DNA from 2 places in the Pseudomonas sp. LBUM1648 genome. Region 2 is predicted to be linked to the other one. Evidence: predicted binding sites of a transcription regulator. Region 2 holds the regulator's gene; the other holds the start of a gene.
The links. Region 2 encodes FliA, which starts transcription of late flagellar genes. Its sites were predicted from a motif close to CTAAAGTTTNNNNNNNNNNNGCCGNTAA; they were not measured.
Positions count from the first base shown of each region.

Region 1: the regulator FliA is predicted to act here: its motif matches at 3,495-3,522, upstream of ACA043_RS22475 (methyl-accepting chemotaxis protein).

Region 1 covers NZ_CP166808.1:4,955,033-4,961,041, forward strand. Annotated here, with positions in the region: gene ACA043_RS22460 (glycerophosphodiester phosphodiesterase) at 1-538, shown strand, start outside; gene ACA043_RS22465 (PepSY domain-containing protein) at 690-995, shown strand; gene ACA043_RS22470 (hypothetical protein) at 1,203-1,649, opposite strand; gene ACA043_RS22475 (methyl-accepting chemotaxis protein) at 1,759-3,381, opposite strand; gene ACA043_RS22480 (transporter) at 3,657-4,679, shown strand; gene ACA043_RS22485 (inorganic phosphate transporter) at 4,988-6,009, shown strand, end outside.
Region 2 covers NZ_CP166808.1:1,784,930-1,790,938, reverse strand. Annotated here, with positions in the region: gene ACA043_RS08200 (chemotaxis protein CheA) at 1-123, opposite strand, end outside; gene ACA043_RS08195 (protein phosphatase CheZ) at 178-966, opposite strand; gene ACA043_RS08190 (chemotaxis response regulator CheY) at 984-1,355, opposite strand; gene fliA (RNA polymerase sigma factor FliA) at 1,522-2,262, opposite strand; gene fleN (flagellar synthesis regulator FleN) at 2,259-3,089, opposite strand; gene flhF (flagellar biosynthesis GTPase FlhF) at 3,206-4,546, opposite strand; gene flhA (flagellar biosynthesis protein FlhA) at 4,558-6,009, opposite strand, start outside.

The DNA.
Region 1 (6,009 bases), 3.2 Mb from region 2:
ACTGGCGAAAAGCCCACTGGGCGTCGGTCAGGGCAAAGGCAAGGTGATTTTGCAGACCTTCGAGAAGAACAGCCTAGAACTGCTGCAAAAGGAAATGCCGCAAGTGCCGAAGATTCTGCTGTTGTGGGTCGGCGAAGGCAGCATCGAGCCGAAATCCAAAGTGACGTTTGCCGAGTCGGGCGAGAAGGACAAAAACGCTTTCTACGGCAAGCAGGAGCCGAAGTCCGAAGCTGAGTTCAAACAGTGGGTCGATTACGCCAAGGCTCAGGGCGCCATCGGTACCGGCCCTTCGGCGAAGCTGACCAAGGGTGGCGATCAGAGCTATTCCGATCTGGTGCAGCCGTGGATGAACAAGTACACCCACGACCAAGGCATGCTGGTGCACGTCTATACCGTCGATGAGCCGGTGGACTTCGAAAAAGTAATGGCTGCTGGTGTCGACGGTATCTTCACCAACCGCGCCAGCGAACTGTTGAAGTTCTATAAACGCCCGGCCGCTGCCAGCGTTGATCAGGTGTTGAAGAACAACGGGTTCTGATCGGTAAACCGGGTTGTCCGCATCGCGAGCAGGCTCACTCCTACAGGAGCCCTGCACGCGATGCGGGGTTTTAAGGGTGAATTAAGTTGCGCTGGTTAATCTGAACCCACTTCAACAGAACACGCACTTAAGCAACCCAAGGAACGAACCGATGAAAACTTTGACTGCCCTGTTTACCGCCGCTGCCCTGACGCTGACTGCTGGCCTGGCCCAGGCTGATGTTCGCGTCGACCAGATCCCTGAGCTGGTCAAGTCCGGCAAGATCAAGTCGCTGGAGTCGATGAACGCCGAAGCCCTGAAGCTGCACCCGGGTGCGACCATCACCGACACCGACCTGGATAACCACTTCAACGGTTATGAGTACGAAGTTGAATTGAAAACCGCTGATGGCAAAGAGTTCGACGTGGACTTCGACGCCACCACCGGCAAGGTACTGAGCAACAAGCAAGACACCTGATACACCGCGTACCCAAAGCCGCGCGATCTAACGATCGCGCGGCTTTTTTGTGCGCGACATAAATCCCTGTAGGAGCTGTCGAGTGAAACGAGGCTGCGATCTTTTGATCTTTAAAAACAAAATCAAAAGATCGCAGCGTGCCGCAGCTCCTACAGGATCGGGTGAACGACGCTAAAGCCTGCCCCCACACAGGAAGTGCGCTGATGATCAGGCCGAGGTACTGACCAGTGAGCCGGAGGTGCTGCTGTCGGAATCCTGCAACGCTTGCAACAACGCCGCCGTGGCGGTTTGCAACGAGGCTGAGGTGCTGGAGATTTGCGCCTGTGCCGCCGCAACATCCGCAGCCTTCGCCTCAGCACTTTCCTGCTTCGCCTGCGCCGCTTGCAGCGCCTGTTGCTGTTCCTGCAATTGCTTTTGCAACTCGGCAATCTGCTTGCGCAGCTCTTTCACCGAGTCCGATTCTTCACTGCTGCTGGAACTGCTGTCGCCCGCCGGCGCCGCGCCGCCGCCCGCAGCGACTGTGCTGGTATCGGCCGCTACCTCGCTGCTCGTCGTTGCGCTGGTCGAGGTGTCTTCGCTGACGTCTTTGATCGACGTCTTGCTGGTCGCTGTGGTGAGGGTCTGGTTGATCGAAACAGAGGTGATGCTGACCATGGGAATGCTCCAATGCCGGTTATGGATAACCGGTCATCGACCATGGCCGCATTGAATTGAGATCGACTGTGTACCGACTCGGTATCCGAACCGGTACACAGTCAACGGCTCAGGCGCTCAGGCGCGCGGTGACTTCGTTCAGTTGCCCCGACAGCCCATGCAGGTTCTGGCTGGCACTTTCGGTGCGCTGGACGCTCTCGAGGTTGGTGCTGGCGATGGAGGTGATCTCGGTCAGATTGCGTGAGATGTCCTCGGCTACCGACGTCTGCTCTTCGGCGGCGGTGGCGATCTGGCGGTTCATGTCGCGAATCGCTTCCACCGCGTGGGTGATGCGCTCCAGCATCGCGCCGGCCTGGGTGACCTGCTCGACGCTTTCATCGCTGCGGGTCTGGCCGCTATCGATGGCTTGAGCGGCGTCCACCGCGCCGGTCTGCACGCTCTGGATGATCTGGTTGATCTCGATGATCGACTCCGCCGTACGCTGCGCCAGGTTGCGCACTTCGTCGGCGACCACAGCAAAACCACGCCCGGCCTCACCGGCCCGCGCCGCTTCAATGGCGGCGTTCAACGCCAGCAGGTTGGTCTGCTCGGCAATGCCGCGAATCACTTCCAGCACCTTGCCGATACGGCCGCTGTCGGCTTCCAGACGACGGATCACCGTGGCGGTGTTGGCGATTTCGCCGCGCATCTGCGTGATGGTGTGAATAGTGCTTTGCATGACCTTTTCACCCTGCTGGGCGGACTGGTCGGCATCGTCGGCAGCGCGCGCCGCATCGGCGGCGTGACGCGCCACTTCCTGGGCGGTGGCAGACATTTCGTTCATTGCCGTGGCCACTTGATCGGTGCGGTTGAATTGCTCGTTGGTGCCGCCGGCCATAGTGGTGGCGATGGCGTTCAACTCGCCGCTGGCGCTGTCCAGGTCACTGGCACTGCGCTGCAAACGGGTGAAGGTTTCAGCGAGGAAATCGCGCAGCGTATTGGCGGCGGCGGCGAGGTTGCCCAATTCATCCTGACGGTCGCTGGACACGCGCTCGGCCAATTTGCCTCGGCTCAACTGGGTCACGTAATCAATCAGCTTACGGATCGGATCGACCAGATTGCGGTTGACCAGCCACAAGCTGAGCAGACCAATCAGCAAACTTGAAGCAAGCATCACCAGGGTGCCTAGCAATACCGTGCGATCAGCCTCGGCACTGATCAGCGCCGACTGCTCGGTGCCCTGTTTGCGCAACTCGGTCACCAGTTCGCTCATCTGCTCGCTGGTCGCGCGGTCGACGCCTTTGACAGCGGCGTCGCCCGCCGTTGGATCGCCGCCCGCCGCTACATAGGCGTCGCGACCCTTCTGGTAAGCAGCGCCCAACTGACGGTGCTCGTCGCGCAAACGATCGATACGGTTTTTCAGACTTGGCTCGATACCTTTCTGGCTGGCCAGTTCACCGAGAATGTTCTGCACATCGCGCTGACGGTCTTCGAACTGGCCCCAGTACTTGGCCAGGTCTGCCGGTTGCTTGCCGCGCAGCAGGACGTTTTTCCATTCCTGCACCTGCACCTTGAATTGCAGGTTGGCTTCGTCGATCAGTTGCGAAGTGTGCAAGGGGCCTGCGATCAACTGGCTGTAGCTTTGCACGCCGTTGGACAGGAAATGGAAACAGGCCAGCGCGATCAACAGCATCGCCAACAGGCTGCCACTCAGCAGGGCGAGAATTTGCGCTCTCAGGGATTTTTGCAGCATCGCAGGTACTCAAGACAGGGATGAGGCACGCCCGAAACGAGCGTGAAATGGTGCGGACTTCCCTGTCAGCGAACCTTGGCCTGTGGCCAATGGCGCGCAACCTAATGCACCTGTGATCGGCGTTCCAGAGCGCTTCTTGAGAAAAATCCGACCGCCGGTAAGTCGCTGATTTGACGTCATTTTGCCGTCACACAAACGTCATGTGACATTGCGATGATGCGGTTCAGGTGAATCTGTGAATTCCCTGTCTCACGCCAACCTCGCAGCGAGCCTTCATGAACCACAGCCTCGATATCAGTCATCGCGATCCTGACCTGTTTGGCTTGCTCTACGGCTTTCGTTTTCTGCCCGGTGAGCGTGGCCGCGAGGTCGATTCGGCGACGGCACTGCGCTGCCTGCAGGACGACAGCGACAGCGGCGAATTCCTCTGGCTGCACCTGAACCTGGCGCACGCGGCGTGCGAGCGCTGGATGAAAAGCCATCTGCAATTGCCCGACGAGTTTTTTGAGGCGCTGCACGAAGGCTCGCGTTCGACGCGCATCGAACATGTCGACTCGGCATTGCTGGCGGTGGTCAACGACGTGGTGTTCAACCTCAGCAGCATGGTCTCTTCTGATGTGTCGACGCTGTGGGTGTGCGTGCGCAGCAAACTGATCGTCAGTGCGCGCCTGCAACCGCTGCATTCGGTGGATAAATTGCGTTCGTCGGTGAAGGCCGGCGAGCGCTTTCGCTCGCCCTCGGAATTGCTCGTGCACCTGCTGCGCGATCAGGGCGAAGTGCTGACGCAGATCGTGCGCAAGACCAGCCTCAGCGTCGATCAGATCGAGGACGAATTGCTCTCATCGCGGCTGTCGACCAACCGTGCCGAACTCGGCGCCCACCGACGGGTGCTGGTGCGTTTGCAGCGGCTGTTGGCGCTGGAGCCGGGTTCGTTGCTGCGCCTGCTCAATCGCCCGCCGCCGTGGTTGCAGAAGGAGGACGTCAAGGAGTTGCGCAAATCCACCGAGGAATTTGCGCTGATCATCAACGACCTCACTGCCCTCGGCGAGCGGATCAAACTGCTTCAGGAAGAAATCGCCGCCAACCTCAACGAACAGAGCAACCGCACACTGTTCACCCTGACCGTGGTGACGGTGCTGGCGCTGCCGATCAATATCATTGCCGGTTTCTTCGGGATGAATGTGGGGGGCGTGCCGTTGTCGCAAGATCCGGAGGGGTTCTGGATATTGGTCGCGCTGGTGGCGACGTTTACCGTGATTGCCGGGCGCTGGGCGTTTCGCAAACGCGGGGATTATTAAGAGCAAAAGATCGCAGCCTGCGGCAACTTCTACAGGGCGACATCAGCTTTTGTGGTGAGGGGATTTATCCCCGATGGGTTGCGAAGCAGCCCCAAAACCCGACACCTTGGTTTATCAGTTAAACAGTGGTCACCGTATTTACGACTGCTGCGCAGCCGATCGGGGATAAATCCCCTCGCCACCGGGAACTTCATCAGTTGTCGTGATCAATCGGCTGACAGACCAAACACTGACCTGAAGCAGTCTCTCTGTAACATTCTGCAACGATCATGGGCGACATTCCTTCCCTCGCTCAGGATTGTCCGCTCATGGCTACTCCCTCCCTGACCGCCCGCCAAACGTCTGCCCCCAGCGGCAGGCCCGCCCTCGACAAGAAAACCGGCCCGTTCACCTACGTGATCTTTTTCGCAGTGCTGGCCATGGGGATGCTGTTCACGGCCTATAGCCTGATGCACGACATGCACGAACTCGGCACCGTGGTCACCACGTGGACGCCGTTCCTGCTGCTCGGCGTGGCACTGCTGATTGCGCTCGGCTTTGAGTTCGTCAACGGTTTCCACGACACCGCCAACGCCGTGGCCACAGTGATCTACACCCACTCGCTGCCGCCGAATGTGGCGGTGGTCTGGTCGGGGTTCTTCAATTTCCTCGGTGTGCTGCTGTCCAGTGGCGCGGTGGCGTTCGGCATCATCGCGTTGCTGCCGGTGGAGCTGATCCTGCAGGTCGGCTCGTCCGCCGGGTTCGCGATGATCTTCGCCCTGCTGATTGCGGCGATCCTGTGGAACCTCGGCACCTGGTGGCTGGGCTTGCCGGCCTCGTCGTCGCATACGTTGATCGGCTCGATCATCGGCGTCGGCGTGGCCAATGCGCTGATGCACGGGCGCGACGGCACCTCTGGCGTGGACTGGGCGCAGGCAACGAAGATCGGTTACGCCTTGCTGCTGTCGCCGCTGGTGGGTTTCGGTTTTGCGGCGTTGTTGCTGCTGGCGCTGCGCGCGTTCGTGAAGAACCGTTCGCTGTACAAGGCACCTGAAGGCAACACCCCGCCACCGTGGTGGATTCGCGGTTTGCTGATCCTGACCTGCACCGGCGTATCGTTCGCCCACGGCTCCAACGACGGGCAGAAAGGCATGGGCCTGATCATGCTGATTCTGGTCGGCACCTTGCCGATGGCCTACGCCTTGAATCGCACCATGCCGGAAGAACAATCACTGCAGTTCGCCGCCGTGGCGCAAGTCACCCAGCAAGCGCTGGTCAAAAGTTCACCGCTGCCGGCGCCGGCCGATCCGCGCCCAATCCTCTCGGATTACATGCGCAGCAAGGAAGCCTC
Region 2 (6,009 bases):
GAGCAGATCTGCGTCATCCGGACGGCTTTCCAGCTCGACCAGTTGTTCGGACAGTTGCTCAAGAATCTCGCCGGCCTCAACCAGGAAATCCTGAAGGATCTCTTCATCGGCGCCGAAGCTCATTAATGGGGTGCTCCTACAGGTCTAAAAACCCAAAAAACCTAAAATTCAAAAACTCTAGAATCCAAGGCTGGATAACAAATCGTCCACATCGTCCTGACCGGACACAACGTCTTCTCGTTTATCGGCATGAATCTGCGGACCTTCACCCTGCGAGAGATGTTTTTGTGGATCTTTTTCTGCAAGCATCGCCGCACGGTCATGTTCGATGCCCGCAAAGCGGTCCACCTGACTGGCCATGAGGACGAGTTTGAGCAAATTGCTTTCGACTTCGGTGACCAGTTGGGTCACACGCTTGATCACTTGACCGGTAAGGTCCTGATAATCCTGAGCCAGCAGGATGTCGTTCAGATTGCTCGACACCGCACGGTTGTCCGTGCTGCTGCGCGACAGAAAACCGTCGACCCGGCGCGCCAGTTCGCGGAACTCTTCAGCCCCGACTTCACGACGCATGAAACGACCCCAATCGGTGCTCAAGGCCTGGGCTTCTTCAGCCAGACCATTGACCACCGGCGTGGCGCTTTCCACCAGATCCATGGTGCGGTTGGCCGCGGCTTCTGTCAGCTTGACCACATAGCCCAGGCGTTCGGTGGCGTCGGTGATTTGCGACACTTCCTCGGCCTGCGGCATGTGCGGATCGATCTGGAAGTTGACGATCGCACTGTGCAGTTCGCGTGTGAGCTTGCCCACTTCCTGATACAGGCCGCGGTCACGGGTCTGATTGAGCTCATGGATCAGTTGCACAGCGTCGCCGAACCTGCCTTTTTCAAGGCTCTCGACCAGTTCGACCGCGTGTTTTTTCAGGGTCGATTCGAAATCGCCCTGTGAAGATTCGTTATGCTCCATAGCTCCCCCGCGCGTCATCAGCCGATGCGTTCGAAAATCTTCTCGATTTTGTCTTTCAACGCCTGAGCCGTGAAAGGTTTGACCACGTAGCCGTTCACACCGGCCTGAGCGGCCTCGATGATTTGCTCGCGCTTGGCTTCAGCGGTCACCATCAGCACTGGCAGGTGCTTGAGTTTTTCATCGGCACGCACGTGACGCAGCAGATCGATACCGGTCATGCCCGGCATGTTCCAGTCCGTTACCAGAAAGTCGATGCTGCCGCTGTTGAGTACCGGAATGGCGGTGACGCCATCGTCGGCCTCTACGGTGTTGGTGAACCCAAGATCCCGCAGCAGGTTCTTGATGATCCGCCGCATCGTTGAGAAGTCATCAACGATGAGGATTTTCATGTCTTTGTTCAATTCGACCTCCAAGCAGTCTTAAACGCGCCCAGCACCTGGACGCGCCACTTCAATCAATCGGCGCAGCACTCGAAGACTGTCTGGAGCACAACAGAGCAAGACCGGTGCCGTTTATCACCGCACCAGCCTCGTTCGCAGTGTCCCCACACTGCCTTCAGCGCGCTCGCCACTCCCCCAAACGCCCCCGCAAACGGGCCGCGCACTGGCTGTGTAACTGGCTGACCCGCGATTCACTGACGCCAAGGACTTCACCGATCTCCTTGAGGTTCAGCTCTTCGTCGTAGTACAGCGCCAACACCAGTCGCTCACGCTCCGGCAAATTGGCAATCGCGTCCGCCAGCGCTGCCTGGAAGCGTTCATCTTCCAGATCGCGTGACGGCTCAAGATGAGCACTGGCGCCATCCTCGTGCAGCCCTTCGTGTTCGCCGTCCTGCAACAGGTCGTCGAAACTGAACAAGCGGCTGCCCAGGGTGTCATTCAAAATCCCGTAGTAATCGTCGAGACTCAATTGGAGTTCGGCCGCAACCTCGTGATCTTTAGCATCACGGCCGGTTTTAGCTTCAATTGCACGAATCGCGTCACTGACCATACGGGTGTTGCGGTGAACCGAGCGTGGCGCCCAGTCCCCTTTGCGCACTTCGTCGAGCATCGCGCCGCGGATTCGAATGCCCGCGTACGTTTCGAAACTGGCGCCTTTGCTGGCGTCATATTTGGTCGAGACTTCGAGCAGACCGATCATCCCGGCCTGGATCAGATCCTCGACCTGCACACTCGCCGGCAATCGCGCCAGCAGGTGATAGGCAATGCGTTTTACCAGTGGCGCGTAACGCTCGATCAATTCGTACTGCGCGTCACGTGCCGACTTCTTGTAGTAATTCATACCGCTGGCGGTCATAGCACAGGCCCTGCCGTTTGCTGCACGAGGCGTTCGACGAAAAACTCAAGGTGGCCGCGCGGGTTGGCAGGCAGCGGCCAGGTGTCGACCTTCTGGGCGATCGCCTTGAACGCCAGCGCGCACTTGGAGCGCGGGAAGGCTTCATAGACCGCACGCTGCTTCTGCACCGCCTTGCGCACGCTTTCGTCGTAAGGCACGGCGCCGACGTATTGTAGGGCCACGTCAAGAAAACGATCCGTGACCTTGGTCAATTTGGCGAACAGGTTGCGACCTTCTTGCGGGCTCTGGGCCATGTTGGCCAGGACGCGGAAGCGGTTCATGCCGTAATCGCGATTGAGCAACTTGATCAGGGCGTAAGCGTCAGTGATCGAGGTCGGCTCGTCGCAGACCACCAGCAACACTTCTTGCGCGGCGCGAACAAAACTGACTACCGAGTCACCAATACCCGCAGCGGTGTCTATCACCAAAACGTCGAGATTGTCGCCGATGTCACTGAAGGCCTGAATCAGACCGGCATGTTGCGCCGGGCTGAGGTGAACCATGCTCTGGGTGCCGGACGCAGCGGGCACGATGCGGATCCCGCCCGGGCCTTGCAACAAAACGTCGCGCAGCTCGCAGCGGCCTTCGATCACGTCGGCCAGCGTGCGTTTGGGCGTCAGGCCCAGCAGAACGTCGACGTTCGCCAGCCCCAGATCGGCGTCCAGCAGCATGACCCGACGGCCAAGCTCTGCCAGCGCCAGAGACAAGTTCACTGACACGTTAGTCTTGCCGACGCCACCTTTGCCGCCGGTCACCGCGATCACCTGTACGGGATGCATGCTGCCCATGTTATTTCTTTACCTTGTCTTGCATAGACGGAGGCCACATTACTGGCTGCGCGTTCACAACCGGAACAATGCGTGGCAGACCATCGATGTAGGTACAAAAACTGTTCATGAATACCTCAGCCTACCTGCTTGGTCGGGCTGTGATAGATATCAGCGAACATGTCAGCCATGGCTTCTTCGCTGGGTTCTTCCTGCATTTGCACGCTGACGGCGCGGCTGACCAGTTGATGACGGCGCGGCAGATGCAAATCATCCGGAATCCGTGGGCCATCGGTCAGGTACGCGACCGGCAATTCATGACTGATCGCCAGGCTCAACACTTCGCCAAGGCTGGCCGTTTCATCCAGTTTAGTCAGGATGCACCCGGCGAGCCCGCAACGCTTGTAACTGTGATAAGCGGCGGTTAGAACCTGTTTCTGGCTGGTGGTTGCCAAGACCAGATAATTTTTTGAACGAATGCCACGACCGGCCAGGCTTTCGAGCTGCATGCGCAGTGCCGGATCGCTGGCTTGCAGGCCGGCGGTATCGATCAGCACCACGCGTTTGCGCAGCAGCGGATCCAGCGCCTGGACCAGCGACTGGCCCGGATCGACGTGGGTTACCGGCACGTTGAGAATCCGGCCCAGGGTCTTCAGTTGTTCCTGAGCGCCGATGCGGAAGCTGTCCATGCTCACCAGCGCGACGTTCTGCGCGCCGTATTTGAGCACATAGCGCGCAGCAAGCTTGGCCAGCGTGGTGGTCTTGCCCATGCCGGCAGGGCCGACCATCGCAATCACACCGCCCTCTTCCAGCGGCTCGACTTCCGGTACGGCAATCATCCGCGCCAGGTGCGCCAGCAACATGCGCCAGGCCTGACGAGGTTCTTCGATATCAGTGATCATCGCCAGCAAGTCGCGCGACAACGGGCCGGACAGACCGATCCGTTGCAGACGGCGATACAGGTTGGCTTGCGCCGGGCGGCTGCCTTGCAGCTGATTCCAGGCCAGGGTGCCGAGCTGGACTTCCATCAGCTCGCGCAGGCTGTTCAATTCAAAACGCATCGAATCCAGTGCACGCGGATCAACACCGCCAGACGATTGCGCAGGTGCCGGGGCTGGACGCGCTGGCGCAGCGTAAGTCGGCTCGCTCAACGGTTCGGCGGCAGTCAGCGGCAGGCCAGCGGTCAACGGCAGCCCGGCAAAGATCTGGCGATTGCTATTGCCGTCGGCTTCGCCACGCAGGCTCAGTTCGGCTTGTGCAGTGACGATACGCGACTGGGTCTTGCGCAATTCATCCTCAAGTTCCATGTTCGGAACCCGTGGCGCCAGCGCCGACAGTTTGTAATCCAGCGCCGCCGTCAGCTCGACGCCGCCGGCAATGCGGCGGTTGCCAATGATGGCGGCATCAGCGCCCAGCTCATCACGAACCAGCTTCATGGCCTGACGCATATCGGCGGCGAAAAAACGCTTAACTTGCATAAACCACTACCTCAGCCGTTGGGCCCTACTGTCGCAACGATCGTCACTTGCTTGTTGTCCGGGATTTCCTGGTAGGCCAGCACGTGCAGCCCCGGAACTGCGAGGCGACCGAAGCGCGAAAGCATCGCGCGAATCGGGCCTGCTACCAACAGGATCACCGGCTGACCTTGCATTTCCTGACGCTGCGCCGCTTCGATGAGCGACCGTTGCAGCTTCTCGGCCATGCTTGGCTCCAGCAGAACGCCCTCTTCCGAGCCTTGTCCTGCCTTCTGCAGACTATTGAGCAATATTTGTTCCAACCTTGGTTCCAATGTGATCACAGGCAGCTCGGACTCAGTGCCTACAATGCTTTGGACGATGGCACGCGATACGCCGACCCGCACGGCGGCCACCAGCGCGGCGGTATCTTGACTCTTCGCGGCGTTGTTAGCGATAGCTTCGGCAATGCTGCGGATATCGCGTACCGGCACGTGTTCGGCCAGCAGCGCCTGCAACACTTTGAGCAGTTGCGACAGCGAGACCACACCCGGCACCAGCTCTTCGGCCAGTTTCGGCGAGCTTTTGGCCAGCAATTGCATGAGTTGCTGCACTTCCTCGTGGCCGATCAGCTCACTGGAATGCTTGTACAAAATCTGGTTCAAGTGGGTCGCGACCACAGTGCTCGCATCAACCACGGTGTAACCGAGGGATTGCGCCTGCGCCCGTTGGCTGATTTCGATCCACACCGCTTCCAGACCGAAAGCCGGATCTTTGGCGTTGATGCCGTTGAGCGTGCCGTAGACCTGGCCCGGGTTGATCGCCAGTTCGCGATCCGGGTAGATCTCGGCTTCAGCAAGGATCACGCCCATCAGGGTCAGGCGATAGGCGCTCGGCGCCAGATCGAGGTTGTCACGAATGTGCACAGTGGGCATCAGGAAGCCCAGATCCTGCGAGAGCTTCTTGCGCACGCCCTTGATCCGCGCCAGCAATTGTCCGCCCTGATTGCGGTCCACCAGCGGAATCAGGCGATAGCCGACTTCCAGGCCGATCATGTCGATCGGGGTCACGTCGTCCCAGCCAAGCTCCTTGGTTTCCATGGCGCGGGCCGGCGACGGCAGCAGTTCCTGCTGACGCTTGACCTCTTGCAGCGCCTGCACCTTGACGACGTTTTGCTTCTTCCAGAACAGATACGCGCCACCGGCGGCCAGTGCAGCCATGCTCAGGAACGAGAAGTGCGGCATGCCCGGCACCAGGCCCATGACCGCCATCAAACCAGCAGCCACCGCCAGCGCTTTCGGCGAGGCGAACATCTGACGGTTGATCTGTTTGCCCATGTCTTCCGAACCGGAAGCACGGGTCACCATGATCGCTGCCGCTGTGGATAACAACAGTGATGGCAATTGCGCCACCAAACCGTCACCAATGGTCAGCAAGGCGTAAACCTTGCCGGCGTCGGCGAAGGTCATGTTGTGCTGGAAGATACC